Regions from separate parts of the Azospirillum sp. ST 5-10 genome, predicted to be linked through region 1. Evidence: predicted binding sites of a transcription regulator. Region 1 holds the regulator's gene; each other region holds the start of a gene.
What was found. Region 1 encodes LexA, which represses DNA repair genes until DNA is damaged. Its sites were predicted from a motif close to ATGTTCTANTTTGGTTC; they were not measured.
Positions count from the first base shown of each region.

Region 2: ACSBPG_RS28340 (S24 family peptidase) is a predicted target of LexA. The motif match lies at 1,342-1,358, and genes of this name have one in related genera.
Region 3: uvrA (excinuclease ABC subunit UvrA) is a predicted target of LexA. The motif match lies at 1,395-1,411, and genes of this name have one in related genera.

Region 1 is NZ_JBPJSP010000023.1:14,269-17,536, forward strand. It holds gene ACSBPG_RS22095 (ComEC/Rec2 family competence protein) at 1-1,458, shown strand, start outside; gene lexA (transcriptional repressor LexA) at 1,492-2,241, opposite strand; gene ACSBPG_RS22105 (molybdopterin molybdotransferase MoeA) at 2,379-3,268, opposite strand, start outside.
Region 2 is NZ_JBPJSP010000038.1:55,442-58,709, forward strand. It holds gene ACSBPG_RS28325 (hypothetical protein) at 1-445, opposite strand, end outside; gene ACSBPG_RS28330 (hypothetical protein) at 482-886, opposite strand; gene ACSBPG_RS28335 (hypothetical protein) at 883-1,248, opposite strand; gene ACSBPG_RS28340 (S24 family peptidase) at 1,438-2,070, shown strand; gene ACSBPG_RS28345 (MBL fold metallo-hydrolase) at 2,254-3,084, shown strand; gene ACSBPG_RS28350 (HdeA/HdeB family chaperone) at 3,221-3,268, opposite strand, start outside.
Region 3 is NZ_JBPJSP010000042.1:20,814-24,081, forward strand. It holds gene uvrA (excinuclease ABC subunit UvrA) at 1-1,244, opposite strand, end outside; gene ACSBPG_RS29240 (single-stranded DNA-binding protein) at 1,663-2,139, shown strand; gene ACSBPG_RS29245 (Nif11 family protein) at 2,432-2,686, opposite strand; gene ACSBPG_RS29250 (tetratricopeptide repeat protein) at 3,007-3,268, opposite strand, start outside.

The sequences.
Region 1 (3,268 bases):
TGGCCGGCGGTGCGGGTGGCGTTCGAGGCGGCGCGCGACGCCGTCGCCGCCCGCGTCGCCGCCGTCCTCGGCGGGCCGGAGGCGGGGATCACCACCGCGCTCCTGAACGGCGAGCCGGCCGGCATTCCCGAACCGGCGCTGCAGGCCATGCGCGACAGCGGCCTCGCCCATCTGCTGTCGATCTCCGGTTTGCACATCGGCCTGGTGGCGGGGCTGGTGTTCTTCGCCGTGCGGGCGCTGCTGGCGCTGGCCGAGCCGCTGGCGCTGCGCTGGCCGATCAAGAAGATCGCCGCCGCCGCCGGGCTCGCCGCGGCCGTCGCCTACACCCTGATGGTCGGGGCGCCGGTGCCGACCCTGCGCTCGGTGCTGATGACCGGGCTGATCCTGGCCGCGGTGATGCTGGACCGCGACCCCTTCAGCATGCGCCTGGTCGCCTTCGCCGCCGCGGTCGTGCTGCTGGTCCTGCCCGACAGCCTGCTGGGGCCGAGCTTCCAGATGTCCTTCGCCGCCGTGGTGGCGCTGATCGCCACCTACGAGCTGGCGGCGCCGGCCCTGCGGCGCTGGCGCAGCGGCCAGGGCTGGGCCGGCCGGGCGGTCCTCTACCTGGGAGGGGTGGCGCTGACCAGCGTCGTCGCCTCGGCGGCGACCACGCCGTTCGCCCTCTTCCATTTCCAGACCATCGCCTTCTACGGCGTGCTGGCCAACATGCTGGCGGTGCCGGTGACCTCCTTCTGGGTCATGCCGGCGGGGCTGTTCGCCTATCTGCTGATGCCGCTGGGCCTGGAGGAGCCGGCGCTGGCCGCCATGGGCTGGGGCGTGTCGGCGATCCTGTGGACGGCCGAGACGGTGAGCGCCCTGCCGGGCGCGACCGCGCCGGTCCCCGCCATGCCGCTGTGGGGCCTGTCGGCGGTCACGCTGGGCGGGCTGTGGCTGACCCTGTGGCGGCGGCCGTGGCGGGTCCTCGGCGTCGCCGGCCTGGCGCTCGGCCTCGTCTCGCCGGCCCTGGCCGGGCGGCCGGACGTGCTGGTGGCGGGGGAGGGCGACCTGGTCGCCGTGCGCGCCGCCGACGGCACCCTGTCCTTCTCCTCGGCACGCGGCCAGCGCTTCGTCGCCGAGGTCTGGCTGCGCCGCGACGGGGCACGGGCGCGCGGCGCCCCCTGGCCGGCGGCCGGGCGGAGCGCCGACGGCCGGCTCGCCTGCGACGCCCTGGGCTGCCTCTACCGGGCCGGCGGGCGGACGGTGGCGCTGGCGCGGGCGCCGGAGGCGCTGGCGGAGGACTGCGCGGCGGCGGACGCCGTCGTCAGCGCCGAGGCGGCGGGCCGCTGCGCGGCCGCCGCGGTGATCGACCGCTGGCACCGCTGGCGGCGCGGCGGCCACGCGCTCTACCTCTCGCCCGACGGCGTGCGGGTGGAGGACGTGCGCAGCGGGCGCGGCGAGCGGCCGTGGACCGGGCGTTAAGCCGGTCGGGCGACTCTGCTCGGACCCGTCCCGTCAGTACTTGCGGATCAGCCCGACGAGGCGGCCCTGGACGCGCACGCGGTCGGCGCCGAAGATGCGCGTCTCGTACGACGCGTTGGCCGGCTCCAGGGCCACGGTGTTGCCCTTGCGGCGCAGGCGCTTCAGGGTGGCCTCGTGGTTGTCCACCAGGGCGACGACGATGGTGCCGTTGTCGGCGGTGTCGCAGCGCTGGATCACCACCGTGTCGCCGTCGAGGATGCCGGCCTCCACCATGGAATCGCCGGCCACCTCGAGGGCGTAGTGCTCGCCCGGGTTCAGCATGGTGGCGGGTATGTCGACCACCCCGGCGCCGTCGCGCAGCGCCTCGATCGGCGTGCCGGCGGCGATCCGGCCGTAGAGGGGGAGCTGCACCGTCTCGGCGGCGGCCACCACCTCGCGCCCCGGCATGGCGCCGGAGAAGTCGCCGCGGATCACGTTGGGCTGGAAGCGCGGGCGCGGCGTCCGGGCCGGCGCGGCGGGCGCCGCCGCAGCCACCGGCTCGGGCTGGATGCCGCGCGGCGGCTCCATGCCGTCGGGCAGGCGCAGCACCTCCAGCGCCCGGGCGCGGTGGGGCAGGCGGCGGATGAAGCCGCGCTCCTCCAGGCCGGTGATCAGGCGGTGGATGCCCGACTTGGACTTCAGCCCCAACGCGTCCTTCATCTCGTCGAAGGAGGGCGACACCCCGCCCTGGCCGAGCCGTTCGTGGATGAAGAGCAGAAGTTCCTGCTGCTTGCGCGTGAGCATGAGTCCCTCCCGGACGCCGGCCGAAACGATCGGAACAAAAGAAAAACGGTTGGGTTTGTTCTAGTTTGGTTCCGCTCCGGCGTCAAGCCTGGAAACGTTGTCTCGGCTGAAAAGATACGCGCCGAGTCGCCCCGCGGTCAAAGCTCCAGAACGCCGCCGCCGAGCCGCAGGAAGGCGACGTGCGCCCCCGTCTCCGCCGGCGGTGCGTGGGGCGGCCGGACGATCAGCGCGTCGGCCTGCGCCATCCGCGACGTCATGGCGGAATCCTGACGCGCGAAGGGCGTGGCGACCGCCGTGCCGTCGTCGCGCCACGTCACGGCGGCGCGCACGTAGTCGGCGCGCTCGTCGCTCGCCGGCAGCCGGCCGTCGAGGCGGGCGACGCCGCGGCGGCCGTCGTCGGCCGGCAGCCCCTGGAAGGCGCGCAGCAGGGGTTTGAGGAAGAGGACGGCGGCGACCGTGCCCGACGCCGGGTTGCCGGGCAGGCCGAGCAGACGGCGCCCGCCGGCGCGGCCGAACAGGACGCCCTTGGCCGGACGCATGGCGACGCCGCGCACCACCGGCTCGCCGCCGTCGAGCAGACGCCGGACCACGTCGTGGTCGCCTTCGGAGGCGCCGCCCGCGGTGACCAGCAGATCGGCCCCCTCGGCCGCGGCCGCCCGCTCGGCGAGGGCCTCGTCGCGGTCCGGCGCGATGCCGAGGTTGTGGGCGACGCCCCCCTGGCTCTCGATCAGGGCGCACAGGCCGAAGGCGTTGGAGCTGACGATCTGGCTCGGGCCCAGGGGCTCGCCGGGCAGGCGGATCTCGTCGCCGGTGGCCAGCACGGCGACCCGGGGGCGGCGGTGCACCACCAGCCACGGCACGTTGGCGCCGGCGGCCAGCGCCACGTCGCGGCTGGTCAGGCGGCGCCCGGCCGGCAGGACCGGGCTGCCGGCGGTGAAGTCGAGGCCGGGCGGGCGGACGAACCGCCCGGCGGCCACCGCGCGGCCGACGCGCACCGTCCCGTCGCCGGCCGTGCAGTCCTCCTGCA
Region 2 (3,268 bases), on a different contig from region 1:
GCTTGCGGGCCGGCACCAGGGAGCCCGGTTCCAGGATGCCGCGCCACGAGGTGCGCACGGTCCCGCTGCGGCTGCGGCCGCGGCGCTGCAGCGCCGTTTCGGCCGCCGTCTCCGGGTCCTGGTCGGGCTCCGGGTCGGGCAGCGGGTCGGCCGCAGGCGGGTCCGGAAGCGGCGTCGGCGCCGGTGACGCCGGCGGGTTGTTCACCCACCACGGCGGCTCCGACCACCAGTCCGGCGGCGGCGAGGGGTTGGCCGGCGCCGGCGCCGGTGGCGGCGGTGCCGGCCGCGGCGGCTCGACGACGGGGGCCGGCGGCGGCGGCGGGGCGGGCGGCGGCGGGGGTGGTGGCGGCGGGGTGCGTGGCACCGGTTCCGGCACCGGCGGCGGGGCGGGCGCCGGGACGGGGGCGGAGGACGGCGGCTTGGGGGCGGAGAAGAGGCTGGACACGGACGGGGCCTCCGGATGGGGGACGGGAGGAGCGGCTCAGGCGGACGGGGCGGCGGCGAGGCGGCGGTAGAGCTGCCACGGCGTCAGCACGAGGGGGGCGTGCAGGCCGAGCACCCGCTTGACCGCCTCCACGCAGGTGAAGGGGGCCCAGGGCGCCGGCCGCCGCAGGCCGCGGCGCAGGCCGGCGGCGACCGGCGTCAGCCCGATGCCGCGGAACCAGCCCGGCAGATCGAAGCCGGCCGGCAGGTCGAGCACGGCGACCTCGGTGAAGGGGGCGAGCGGGTCGACGATCACCCAGTGCCGACCGTCGTTCAGCACGACGAAGCAGTGGCGGAAACCGGGGCGCAGCAGGCGCAGCCACCACAGCTCCGCGGTGCCGGAGAACACCACCCAGGCCCGCGGCGGCGGCGCGGCGGACGGACCGGGGGCGGGGCGGCTCACTGGACGATCCCCTTGTCGCGCAGCACCGGGGCGAGGCAGGCGAAGGCCTCCCGCCACAGGGTGCAGGCGCGCTGCTCGTGGCGCCGTTCGGGATCGGGCGGCATCAGCCGACGCCCGTAATGGACCAGCACGTGCAGGTGGTCGCGCACCAGCCGGCGCTGACGGAACAACCGGTCGACCGCGCGCAGCACGTCGTCGGGCTCGCAGGGGCGGACGACCAGGCCGCGGCCGGCGACGATCCGCGCCCCCTCGGCCTTGGCGTCGTGGGCCTGGACGGACCAGAACCAAGCCTCTTCGGCAGTGCCGAAGGGAACGCCGTCACACGACGCGACGGAACGGGGAACATGCTGGTCGCGGGGCATCGGGCGGCACCTCATGCTGGATTCGGGGCTTGTGGCGCGTCGTTTCGCGCGCTGCGCGCGGCGGCCGGGGCGGCTAGCGGCGCGGTGGAACTTGTGTTCACTTTATGTTCTCTTCGAGACGCCCCGTCAAGCGCTTTTTGAGAATACGTTCCTAGGGACGAGGACCGCAGACTATGGGACAATGATCCCATGTTGAAACATTCGGATATCTGGCGGGCGATCGACCGGCTGGCGGCCCAGAACGGGCTGTCGGCGTCCGGGCTGGCGCGCCGCGCCGGGCTCGATCCGACGACCTTCAACAAGAGCAAGCGGATCACCGGCGACGGCAAGCTGCGCTGGCCGTCGACCGAGAGCATCTCCAAGGTGCTCGAGGCGACCGGCGCCTCGCTGGCCGAGTTCGTCAGCCTGGTCGGCGACGTTCCCGGCAGCGCCGCCATGCAGCGCGTGCCGGTGATCGGCTACGCCCAGGCCGGCGCCGCCGGCTATTTCGACGACGCCGGCTATCCCGCCGGGGCGGGGTGGGACGAGCTGCTGTTCCCCAGCCTGGGCGACCCGCACGCCTACGCGCTGGAGGTCACCGGCGACAGCATGGAGCCGGTCTACCGCGACGGCGACACCATCATCGTCTCGCCGGCCGCGCAGATCCGCCGCGGCGACCGCGTCGTCGTGCGCACCCGCGAGGGCGAGGTCATGGCCAAGCAGCTCGTCCGCGAGACCGCGACCCGGGTCGAGCTGATGTCGATCAACCGCGCCCACCCCGACCGGGTGATCCCGCGCGGCGATCTCGCCTGGATGGCCCGCATCATCTGGGCCAGCCAGTAGCCGGCCGCGGACGCCCCCCGTTCAAGGACTGCGTTCCTTACAACTGACCGATCCGAGCGGCGGCCGTGGGCCCGGGGCCGCCCCATCGTCCGGACGGCGCGGCGCGCCCTTGTCCCGGCGCCAGACGCCCCACCTTACTTCCCGTCGTCGTTCGGAGCCGCCCCCAGCCCGCGGAGACGTTCCATGATCGCATCCCTCGCCGTCACCGTCCGCCGTGCGCGCGCGGCCATCGCCGTCGTGGCCATCACCGTCGTGGCCGTCGCCCTGCCCGGGCGCGCGGCGCTGGCCGACTGCCTGCCGATCGCCGGCCTGCCCGGACTCTACGTCCCGGCTGCCCTGCGCACCGCCGCCACCGAGGCTCCGGCGGCGGGAACCGTCCGGCTGACCTTCCTCGGCCATGCCAGCTTCCTCCTGGAGACGCCGGGCGGGGTGAGCGCGGTCACCGACTACAACGGCCGCTTCCCGCCGCCGTCGACGCCGACCGTGGCGACCATGAACAACGCCCACGGCACCCACTACACGGTCATGCCCGACCCCGGCATCGCCCATCTGCTGCGTGGCTGGGAGGACGGCGGGATGGCCCAGCACAACGTCGAGGTGAAGGACCTGCGGGTGCGCAACGTGCCGACCAACGTGCGCGACCTCGGCGGCACCCGGGTCGCCGGCAACTCGATCTTCGTGTTCGAGACCGCCGGCCTGTGCTTCGCCCATGTCGGCCATCTGCACCACGACCTGACCGACCTCCACCTCGGCGAGCTCGGCCTCATCGACGTGCTGATGGTGCCGGTGGACGGCGCCTTCACCGCCAGCCACGCGACGATCCGCCGGGTCATCGACCAGATCCGCCCGGCGGTCGTCGTGCCGATGCACTGGTTCAGCGAGGACCGCCTGGCCCGCTTCCTGGCGGCGATGGAACCCGACTATGCGGTGGCGGTGCGCGACACGCCGACGGAGGTGTTCTCCCGCGCCACCCTGCCGCGGCGCACGGTCGTCGTGCTGCCCGGCGGCCACTAGAGCAAGATCGCTTTTGGCCGATCCGGCCAAAAGCGATCTTGCTCTGAACACTTGGATTTAGAGCGGGATTCACGGTCCAGGCGATTCCACCTGGAGTGATCCCGCTCTGAGCGTCCGCGGCCGCCGGCCGAGGCCGTCAGCGGTACTTGCCGCCCATGACCATGATCAGGTTCTTGCGGCGGTA
Region 3 (3,268 bases), on a different contig from region 1:
GGCTTCAGGCGCGCCCCCTTGCAGGTCTCGCAGGGCTGCGAGGACTGGTACTTGCTCAGCTCGTCGCGCACCCAGGAGCTGTCGGTCTCGCGGTAGCGGCGCTCCAGGTTGTTGACGATGCCCTCGAACGCCTTGTGGGTCTGGTAGTGGCGCAGGCCGTCGTCGTAGGTCATGGTGACCGGCGCGCCGCCGCTGCCGAACAGGATGGCGCCGCGCACCTCCTCGGGCAGGTCGGCCCACGGGGTGTCCATCGACACGCCGAAGTGCCGGCACAGGCTCTCCAGCGTCTGGTCGTAGTACTTGGACGAGGAGTTGGCCCACGGCGCGACGGCGCCCTTGGCCAGCGACCGCCGCTCGTCCGGCACCACCAGCAGCGGGTCGAAGTAGATCTTGGAGCCCAGCCCGTCGCACGCCGGGCAGGCGCCGAACGGGTTGTTGAAGGAGAACAGCCGCGGCTCGATCTCCGGGATGGTGAAGCCGGAGACGGGGCAGGCGAACTTCTGGGAGAACACCGTCTGCTCGCCCGAATCGGCGTTCTCCACGAAGACGATGCCGTCGGCCAGCGCGAGCGCCGTCTCCAGCGAATCGGCGAGGCGGTTGCCCAGCCCCTCGCGCACCACCAGGCGGTCGACCACCACCTCGATGTCGTGCTTGAGCTTCTTGTTGAGGGCCGGCACCTCGTCGATCTCGTGCATGGTGCCGTCGACCCGCACGCGCTGGAATCCGCGCTTGCGCAGGTCCTGGATCTCCTTGCGGTACTCGCCCTTGCGGCCGCGCACGAAGGGGGCGAGCAGCAGCAGGCGGGTGCCTTCCGGCATCTCCATCACCCGGTCGACCATCTGGCTGACGGTCTGGCTCTCGATCGGCAGGCCGGTGGCCGGGGAGTAGGGGATGCCGACCCGCGCCCACAGGAGGCGCATGTAGTCGTAGATCTCCGTCACCGTGCCGACGGTGGAGCGCGGGTTCTTCGACGTCGTCTTCTGCTCGATGGAGATCGCCGGCGACAGGCCCTCGATGGACTCGACGTCCGGCTTCTGCATCAGTTCGAGGAACTGGCGGGCGTAGGCCGACAGGCTCTCGACGTAGCGGCGCTGCCCCTCGGCGTAGATGGTGTCGAAGGCGAGCGACGACTTGCCCGAGCCGCTGAGCCCCGTGATGACGATCAGCTGGTCGCGGGGCAGGTCGACGTCGACGTTCTTGAGGTTGTGTTCCCGCGCGCCGCGGACGCTGATGTGCTTGTTCATGAGGCGTTCTTAGCCGAAAGTGGTGGCGAAGGGAAGGCCCGAGGTGCCCGGCGTGGGCCGGCACAGATATGGACGGGGTGGGCGCGGATTGCCACCGGCGCGGGGTTGCCCTGCAGCGGGTGCAGGATTCCGTTTCCGTGGCCGGCCGGGATCTGCTATATTTGTTCCCGAAGTGTTCTTTCTGGGCGGGACGGGCGGGTGTGCCCGGGCCGGTGGGAGTGACGCTTCGGCGGCGGTTGACCCCGCGGCCCGGCCCGTGCTTCGTTGCCCCGCTCGGGAACGGGCGCCGGGCCGGCCCGGCGGGATCGTGGAAGCCGGCCCCTGCGGACTGGACCCCTCGGCATCCGGCCGCCCCGCCGCCGGGCGGCCGAACGGGCCGGAGCGATGCCGGGACACTCGCGACAGGAGAGCATTGGACATGAACGTGTGGACCTTTACCGGGCGGCTCGGCGCGGACGCGGAGCTGCGCACCACCCAGAGCGGCGAGAAGGTGCTGGGCTTCCGCGTCGCCAACGACGTCGGGTTCGGCGAGCGCCGGACCACCCAGTGGGTCGACTGCTCGATCTGGGGCCGCCGCGCCGAGGCGCTGGCGCAGCACCTGACCAAGGGCAAGGCCGTGGTGGTGTCGGGCGAGGTGACTCTGCGCGAATTCGAGAAGCGCGACGGCACCCGCGGCGCCGGCCTGTCGGTGCGCGTCGCCGAGATCGACTTCACCGGCGGCGGCCGCGACGAGGGCGGCCAGGGCGGTGGCGGCGGCTACGAGCCGCAGGGCGGCGGCGGCGGTGGCTACGGCGGCCGCGGCGGCTACGGCGGTGGCGGCGGGCAGGGCGGCGGCCAGGGCGGCGGCGGACGGCCGCCGGCGCACAACGACCTGGACGACGAGATCCCGTTCTGAGTCCTGCCGGGTGCCGTCCCGCCGCCTGCCGGTGGGCCGCCGCCGGGACGGCGCGCCCGGCGTTGCACGGATGCGGGGCCGCGCGACCGTGACGGAGGGGGCCGCACCGCCCCCTCCCGATCGGCACCGAGGCGGCGTCGGCGGGCCGGGACTGACGGGGGCGGCGCTCCCGTCATCGCCGCCCGGCGCGCCGTGGGGCCTTGAGCGGGCGCGCCTCCAGGCCGCCGCAGCGTGAACCCTGCGCCGTGCGTGCGACGGCTCCGCCCCCGGGCTCCCGAATCCCGACGGGGGCTCAGCCGAACGGCGAGGTGGTGTTCTTTATGGGCAGGACACCGCCGACGACACCGTCCAGTTCGGTTTCGGACAGACTGGCCGGCTCCCCGGAACCGGACGCCCGGAGGTCCTCCGTCGACACGTCGTAGCCCAGCCCCTGGAGAAGGGCTGCGGCGGCCGCCGGCGAGTCCGACAGGGCCTCGGCGACGCGCGCCTGCAAACCGGCGTCGGCGTCCAGGTCCGTCTTCAGGCGCCGCATGTCCCGAACGCTCATCACCATTCCTCCCGATCCGGCTTCGGCCATCGACGGTCGCGGTGGCCCCGCTCCCATCATAGCCGATGCCGGCGGGGGTGCGACAACCGTGAGTTACCGGTGCGCGCCCGGCGCTTCCCGTCGGAACGGGCGACGGCGGGCACGGCGCCTGATGAGAAGCGATCCTGCATGCATCAAAACATCGGAGTCGCCCTGTTCTGATATTATTGGTTGTGGTTTGTCAAAATGAACCGAGCAACGACAAAGCGAATGTGATGCATTCTTGTGTGGCGCCGCGTGTCAATCAAATCCGGCCGTCAATGTAACATTTGTTGAACAGCTCAACCGCCTTCTCGGGTCTTCTGACCAGGAATTCGGAGTTCGGTGATCTGACGTCCCTTGGCAGATCCTTGCGCCTGGACATCATGCATGCCCCGCCCAACGCCGGCCGCCAGCGCCGCGCCCACCCGCCGCAGCGGCGTCTCCCAGTCGCCCGGCGCCGGCTGGCGGAACAGCCTGAGGCTCGGGTACCACGGGCTGTCCGCGCGGTCGCGGAACCAGCGCCAGTCGGCCGCGTGGGGCAGCAACGCCCAGGTCGGCGTG